Regions from separate parts of the Arthrobacter sp. Cza30 genome, predicted to be linked through region 1. Evidence: riboswitches for the same ligand, from Rfam matches in the RefSeq annotation. Region 1 holds a riboswitch; each other region holds the start of a gene.
The links. A riboswitch is a leader RNA that binds a small molecule or an ion and turns the genes downstream of it on or off. The one in region 1 is predicted to bind S-adenosylmethionine.

Region 1 (2,254 bases):
CCTCGACCCGCAGGTACAGCGGATTGACGAACCGGCGCGTGGAGGGCAGGTAGGGCGAGGGCTCCACAGGCGGTTTCGGCTGGGCCGCGTGCAGCGGGTTGATCAGGACGAACCCCGCGCCCTTGGCGGCAGCCGTCTCGGCGAGGCTGGCGAGGTCATGGAGGTCGCCGATGCCCCACGAGGACCGCGAGCGCACGGAGTACAGCTGTGCCATCAAGCCCCACGTCCGGGGAAGGCGGTCGGCGGTGGTCAGGCGCCGCGGGGTGACCACGAGCGCGCACCGTGCCTGGCTGTCGGACGGTTCCGCGGCCGCGCCGGTTCCGGGCTCCATCGCCCCCGGCATTCCCGCTACCTCCAGCGTGTGCCAGCCCAGCGGGATGTCCGCCGGCACCACCGCCGTGAAACGGACAGGCGGAGCATCTTCCGACTCCTCCCGCCCGCCGGCCAGCACCTCGACGTCGCGCCGGGAGCCGTCCTCCAGCAGGATCCGGACCCGCGGACGGACGCCGGGCCGCGCATTGACGGGAACTTCGGTGGCAGTGCCTTGCCGGACGACGACGGCGGGCGGCAGCGTGCGCTGCACCGGTGCCAGCTCAGCGGCCCGGAGGGAAGCCGTGACATCGTCGTCGGTGGCGCAGGGGACGCCCAGCGCGGTGAGGACGGAAACCAGCGTTGCCTCGCTGACTGTTTTCTCGCCCCCATCCCATCCGTAAAAGGTAATGCCAACGCCATGTTTCCCCGCGAGGCGCTGCAGCGCCGAAAGTTCAGCCATAGACCCAATCTACGGTGAACTGTCCGGACCCGGGAACGTCCGTCCTGCGCCGGGACGGCGAAGATCGTGGACCGCGAGAGGCGAGCACCGCCGTCGTGCCGGGCATTCGCAGGCCGGGAACCGCAAGGCGCCCACCGCAAGCCCCCGGCGCCCACAGCCCGGACGCAACGCGGCTCAACATTCTTTGCTGCCGCGGCGGTTGGTTGCGAGAATGGACGGGACCATCCCGAGCGGTTGAGAGATCTGGCTCTTTGACACCGCAGCAACCATCCGGCCAACCGGAAAGGTGCTACCGCCAGAAGCGATGGAGAGAGCGCAAGCAATCTTTGATCCGGACGGTGCCTGCCCGGTGCCGCCAGGACCGTCATTGCCCGGGAACCCAAGTTTTGAAGGAGCAACCGCCTGATGGCTGAACGCACATTCGGTTTCCGCACCCGTGCCCTGCACGCCGGCGGCACGCCCGACGCCGAGCACGGTGCCCGGGCCGTACCGATCTACCAAAGCACCTCGTTCGTGTTCAAGGACACCGACGACGCCGCGAACCTCTTCGCGCTGCAGAAGTACGGCAACATCTACTCCCGCATCGGCAACCCCACGGTCGCCGCGTTCGAAGAGCGCATCGCCTCGCTCGAGGGCGGCATCGGCGCGGTGGCCACGTCGTCGGGCATGGCCTCCGAGTTCATCACCTTCGCGGCCCTGGCCGGGGCGGGCGACCACATCGTGGCCTCGTCCAAGCTCTACGGCGGCACCATCACCCAGCTGGACGTGACGCTGCGCCGGTTCGGCGTGGAGACCACGTTCGTCGACTCCAACGACCCGGCCGACTTCGCCGCGGCCATCGGCGAGAACACCAAGGCCGTCTACACGGAGATCGTGGCCAACCCGTCCGGCGACATCGCGGACCTCGCCGGCCTGGCCGCGGTGGCGCACGACGCCGGGATCCCCCTGGTCGTCGACGCCACCTTGAGCACGCCCTACCTGATCCGCCCGATCGAGCACGGCGCGGACATCGTGATCCATTCCGCCACCAAGTTCCTGGGCGGCCACGGCACCACCCTGGGCGGCGTCGTCGTCGAATCCGGGCGTTTCAACTGGGGCAACGGCAAGTTCCCGCAGATGACCGAACCGGTGCCCAGCTACGGCAACGTGTCCTGGTGGGGCAACTTCGGCGAGTACGGCTTCCTCACCAAGCTCCGGTCCGAGCAGCTGCGCGACATCGGCCCGTCGCTGTCCGCGCAGTCCGCGTTCCAGCTGCTGCAGGGCGTGGAAACGCTGGCGCAGCGGATGGACGAGCACCTGGCCAACGCCCGCACCGTGGCCGAGTGGCTGGAAGCCGACGAGCGCGTCTCCTGGGTCAGCTACGCCGGCCTGCCCGCGCACCCGCATTACGAGCGCGGCCGGAAGTACCTGCCCAAGGGCGTGGGCTCCGTGTTCAGCTTCGGCGTCAAGGGCGGCCGCACCGCGGGCCAGAAGTTCATCGAA
Region 2 (2,254 bases), on a different contig from region 1:
AGCCTGTACCGACGCGACTGGCTGGAGTCGGGGGTGCTGGTGAACCACCCGGAGGGAACGGGGATCGGCTTCCCGCACGGCACCCTGGAATACTGCGCCGCCCACGGGGTGGAGCTGCAGGCCTGGGGCGCGCTGGCCCAGGGCCGGTACAGCGGGCGCGCGGCAGCGGAGGCCGCGATACCGGATGCTTCCGCGCCCGCGGATGCCACAGCCCCGGCCGACCATGCAACGGCAGCCCTGGTCACGGAACTTGCCCGGGACAAGGGCTGCCCGCCCGAAGCCGTGGTGCTGGGCTGGCTGCTGCGGCATCCGGCAGGCATCCGGCCGGTCGTCGGCACCAGCAGCCCGGACCGGATCCGGGCCTGTGCCGAGGCGGAGGCGGTTGGAGCATCGATGACCCGCGAGGAGTGGTACTCCCTGTGGGTGGCGGCCCGCGGCAGGCCGCTGCCGTAGCTGCCCGCGGCTCGCCCAGCCCGCTGCCGGCTGGGCCGGGACCAAGCGTCCTAGACGAAGGCCGGCTGTTCCAACCGGCGGAATGCGGAATCGTGGAAGACGAGCGGCTCGTGCGTGCCGTCGTGCGTGGACAGGCCGTGCACCTGCAGCAGCACGACGTGGTGGTCCCCGGCCGGGACTTCCTGGTGCACCGAGCAGTCCAGCCAGAGCGCCGCGTCGTTGAGGAAAAGCGCGCCGTCGTCCGTGCCGTGCAGGCTCAGGCCGGCAAAGCGGTCCCCGTTCTTGGACGCGATCTGGCGGCAGACGCCGTCGTGCCCGGTGCCGAGGACCGAGACGCCGATCCGGTCGGCCCGGCGGACCAGCGGCCAGGTCCGTGAGGTGTTTTGCACGGCGAACATCACCAGCGGCGGCTCGAGGGAGACGCCCACGGTGAACGAGGAGGCGACGATGCCCTGCGGCTCGCCGTCGATGATCGCGCACAGCGCCGCGATGCCCGAGGGGAAGCGGCCGAAGGCTGAGCGCAACGTGTTGGGGGTCAGGTCATGGTGTAGCGACATGGCGTCCTTGGGGCTTGGGCGCATCCGCTGCGGCCGAGCTGCTGCGGGTGGATACGCGTACTTGCCTGCCGACATACCCGGCGGGCCGAATCATCACCTGGAGCACCCCGCTACGGTAGAGGGTTGCCGGCCAACCAGCCAGGGCTGTGAAGTTGGCGCTCTTGATTCGCCTCCACGCTAAGAGCGGGGAAGGGCCTGGGTCAAACGCCGGTAACAGTTCGTCAAATGCAGCGTTTTACCGGCGGCAGCCGCGCGACGGCTGCCCCGACGGTTGCGGCGCTACGGCTGCGGCCCACGGGCGGCCGCCGCCACGGCTACTGTGCGGCGGCGCCGGCGCGCACGGTCTGCCGCCGGAACGGATGCGCCGGGTAAACGCCCAGGAGGCGGATCTCGGTGGTGAAGAAGTCCAGTTCCTCGAAGGCGTGGACCATGGCAGGATCGTCCGGGTGGCCTTCGACGTCCACCATGAACATGGTGGCGGCAAACTCGCCGCCGACCATGTAGCTCTCCAGCCTGGTCATGTTGATGCCGTTGGTGGCGAAACCGCCCAGCGCCTTGTAGAGCGCCGACGGCACGTTCCGCACGCGGAACACGAAGCTGGTCACCGCCGGACCGGGAAGTTCCTCGCGGGACGGGACCGGCCGGCGGTCGGCCAGCACCACGAACCGTGTGGTGTTCGTCGGATCGTCTTCGACCTTTTCCGCGAAAACCTCCAGACCGTAGAGTTCGGCGGCCATCGGCGGTGCCAGGGAGACCTTGGTCGGGTCGTTCCATTCGGCCACCTCCCGGGCCGAACCCGCGGTGTCGCCGGCGATGACCGGAGTGAGCCCGAGCCTGCGGATCAGCTTGCGGCACTGGCCCAAGGCGTGGATGTGGCTGTGCACCTCCCGGGCCTGCTCCACGGTGGCCCCGCGTACGCCCAGCAGGCTGAACCGGATGGGCAGGAAGAATTCCTCCACAATCTGCAGGGTGGTCTTCGGCAGCAGCGCGTGGATGTCCGCCACCCGGCCGGCGATCGAGTTGTCGATGGGGATCATGGCCAGTTCGGCCTCGCCGCCGGTGACGGCAGCGAACGCATCCTCGAAGCTGGCACACGGCACCGCGTCCCAACCGGGGCGCACTTCCAGGCAAGCCATGTGGGAGTTCGAGCCGGGTTCACCTTGGTACGCAATTGCAGGAGCCATGGGCGAAATTATCCCACCGGGGCGGGCCCGCGCTTCATTCCGGGCAACCGGCCGGCGTCA
Region 3 (2,254 bases), on a different contig from region 1:
ACGCCGGGTGGATCACCAGCGAGCGCACATCGCCCAGGTTGGCCACGTGCGAGTGCAGTTCAAGGCCGTCCACAAAGCGCTTGCCGGCCTCGATGCCGCCCTTGATTTCGAACGCGACGATGGCGCCGGTCCCCTTCGGGCCGTACTTGCGGCCGCGCTCGTACCAGGGGCTGGAGGGCAGGCCGAGGTATGCGACGGAGGCAACGTCGTCGTGCTCTTCCAGGAATTCGGCCACCTTCTGCGCGTTGGCCACATGCCGCTCCACGCGCAGGCTCAGCGTCTCCAGCCCCTGGGCAATCAGGAACGCATTGAACGGCGAGATGGCGGACCCCAGGTCGCGCAGCAACTGCACCCGGGCCTTGAGGATGTAGGCCAGGTTGGCGCCCAAAGCGCCGTTGACGCCGAGGTCGCGGGCGAAGACCAGCCCGTTGTAGGTGTCGTCCGGCGTGTTAAACCCGGGGAACTTCTCCGGGTCGGCGGCGAAATCGAACGTTCCGGCATCAACGATCACGCCGCCGATCGCCGTCCCGTGGCCGCCGAGGTACTTGGTGGCCGAGTGGAGCACGATGTCGGCCCCCCACTCGATCGGGCGGATCAGGTACGGGGTAGACAAGGTGTTGTCCACGATCAGCGGCACGCCGTTTTCGTGGGCTATGGCGCTGACCGACTCCAGGTCCAGCACGTCCTGGCGCGGGTTGGAAACGACCTCGCCGAAGAACGCCTTGGTATTCGGCTTGACGGCATCGCGCCACTGCTGCAGGTTGTCCGGATCCTCGACGAAGGTGACCTCGATGCCGAACTTGGGCAGCGTGGTGCGCAGCAGGTTGTAGGTGCCGCCGTACAGGCTGGGGCTGGCCACGATATGGTCGCCGGCCTCGGCCAGGTTGAGGATAGAGAACGTCGACGCGGCCTGGCCCGAAGCAAGCAGCAGGGCGCCGACGCCGCCCTCCAGGTTGGCGATCCGGGTCTCGACCGCTTCCTGGGTGGGATTGCCGATCCTGGTGTAGATGGGCGCCAGTTCGGACAGGGCGAACCGGTCGGCCGCGCTCTGCGCGCTGGGGAACACGAACGAGGTGGTCTGGTAGATCGGCAGTGCGCGGGCGCCCGTGGCGGCGTCCGGCTCCTGCCCTGCGTGGATCTGACGGGTTTCAAAGGACCAATCGGCATTGGACATGGTGCAACTCCTTCACTGGAAGGGGCCATCCGGGATCCGGCCGTGCCGGCATGTCTGTCCCGGGTGTGACCCGCGCTTGCGCACCGCCTTGTGGCGGCTGCCTGGTCTTCACCCGGGGCACCCCACCGCGGTTGGAGGGTTGCCGGCCAGCAAACCGGGGTTTTGCGCTGGCACTCATGACCTGCCTCCAGTCTCCGCAGACAGGCCGGCGGCCGCAACAATATGACACCTTATGACTGGGCACCCAGCTCCGGGCGGTCTGTCCGACCGTCCGCACGTCAAGCTGCCGGGGCGTGTCGGGCACGGCGGAATTGCTGCCGGGAACGGCGCGCCTTGCACGAGCCGCAAGCTGAGTGACTTAGGTCACCCTAAGTCGAGAGCGGGTTCACAAAGTGCCAAGATAATGCCATGCGCTTCGACCATGTTTCTTATGCTGCTGAACCCGACGGTCTGGCTGCCACCTCAGAGCGGATCGCCCAAGCCCTGGGCATCGACGCCGTCAAGGGCGGGGTTCACCCTCGCTTCGGCACCCGCAATATGATCTTCCCCCTCACCGGCCACCATTACCTGGAGGTGGTGGAGGTGCTCGACCACCCCGCTTCCGACAAAGCCCCCTTTGGCCAGGCAGTGCGGGCGCGGTCGGAAGCCGGCGGCGGCTGGATGGGCTGGTGCGTGGCGGTCGACGACCTGACCCCGTTCGAAGAACGGCTGGGCCGCCACGCGGTTCCCGGCAACCGCAAGTTCCCGGATGGGCAGGAACTGAGCTGGCAGCAGATCGGGATCAAGGGCCTCATCGCCGACCCGCAGGTGCCCTACATGTTGCGCTGGGATGACGGCACCGAATCGCTGCACCCGTCCAACGCCCGCCCCGCCACGGTCAAGCTGATCGGCCTGACCATCGCCGGCTCTTCCGACCGGGTGGCGGACTGGCTGGGCACCCCGGTCGACGGCCTGCTGGACGACGTCAAGGTCGCATGGTCGGCGCCGAACGGTACGCCGGGCATCCTGTCCGTCCGCTTCGAAACCGCCAACGGGATCGTCGAACTGTAAGTCCTTGCGGCATCGCTCCGTTTCGGGCGT

Region 2: linked by a shared signal. The riboswitch ahead of AC5RVZ_RS06960 (flavin reductase family protein) and the one ahead of AC5RVZ_RS31180 (O-acetylhomoserine aminocarboxypropyltransferase/cysteine synthase family protein) in region 1 are both predicted to bind S-adenosylmethionine.
Region 3: linked by a shared signal. The riboswitch ahead of AC5RVZ_RS23510 (bifunctional o-acetylhomoserine/o-acetylserine sulfhydrylase) and the one ahead of AC5RVZ_RS31180 (O-acetylhomoserine aminocarboxypropyltransferase/cysteine synthase family protein) in region 1 are both predicted to bind S-adenosylmethionine.

The regions. Positions count from the first base shown of each region.
Region 1 covers NZ_JBNHGA010000014.1:57,044-59,297, reverse strand. The annotation lists gene malQ (4-alpha-glucanotransferase) at 1-772, opposite strand, end outside; SAM riboswitch class I at 991-1,083, shown strand; gene AC5RVZ_RS31180 (O-acetylhomoserine aminocarboxypropyltransferase/cysteine synthase family protein) at 1,178-2,254, shown strand, end outside.
Region 2 covers NZ_JBNHGA010000002.1:360,016-362,269, reverse strand. The annotation lists gene AC5RVZ_RS06965 (aldo/keto reductase) at 1-453, shown strand, start outside; gene AC5RVZ_RS06960 (flavin reductase family protein) at 504-1,010, opposite strand; SAM riboswitch class IV at 1,063-1,177, opposite strand; gene AC5RVZ_RS06955 (prephenate dehydratase) at 1,325-2,194, opposite strand.
Region 3 covers NZ_JBNHGA010000007.1:143,252-145,505, forward strand. The annotation lists gene AC5RVZ_RS23510 (bifunctional o-acetylhomoserine/o-acetylserine sulfhydrylase) at 1-1,174, opposite strand, end outside; SAM riboswitch class IV at 1,242-1,356, opposite strand; gene AC5RVZ_RS23515 (VOC family protein) at 1,583-2,224, shown strand.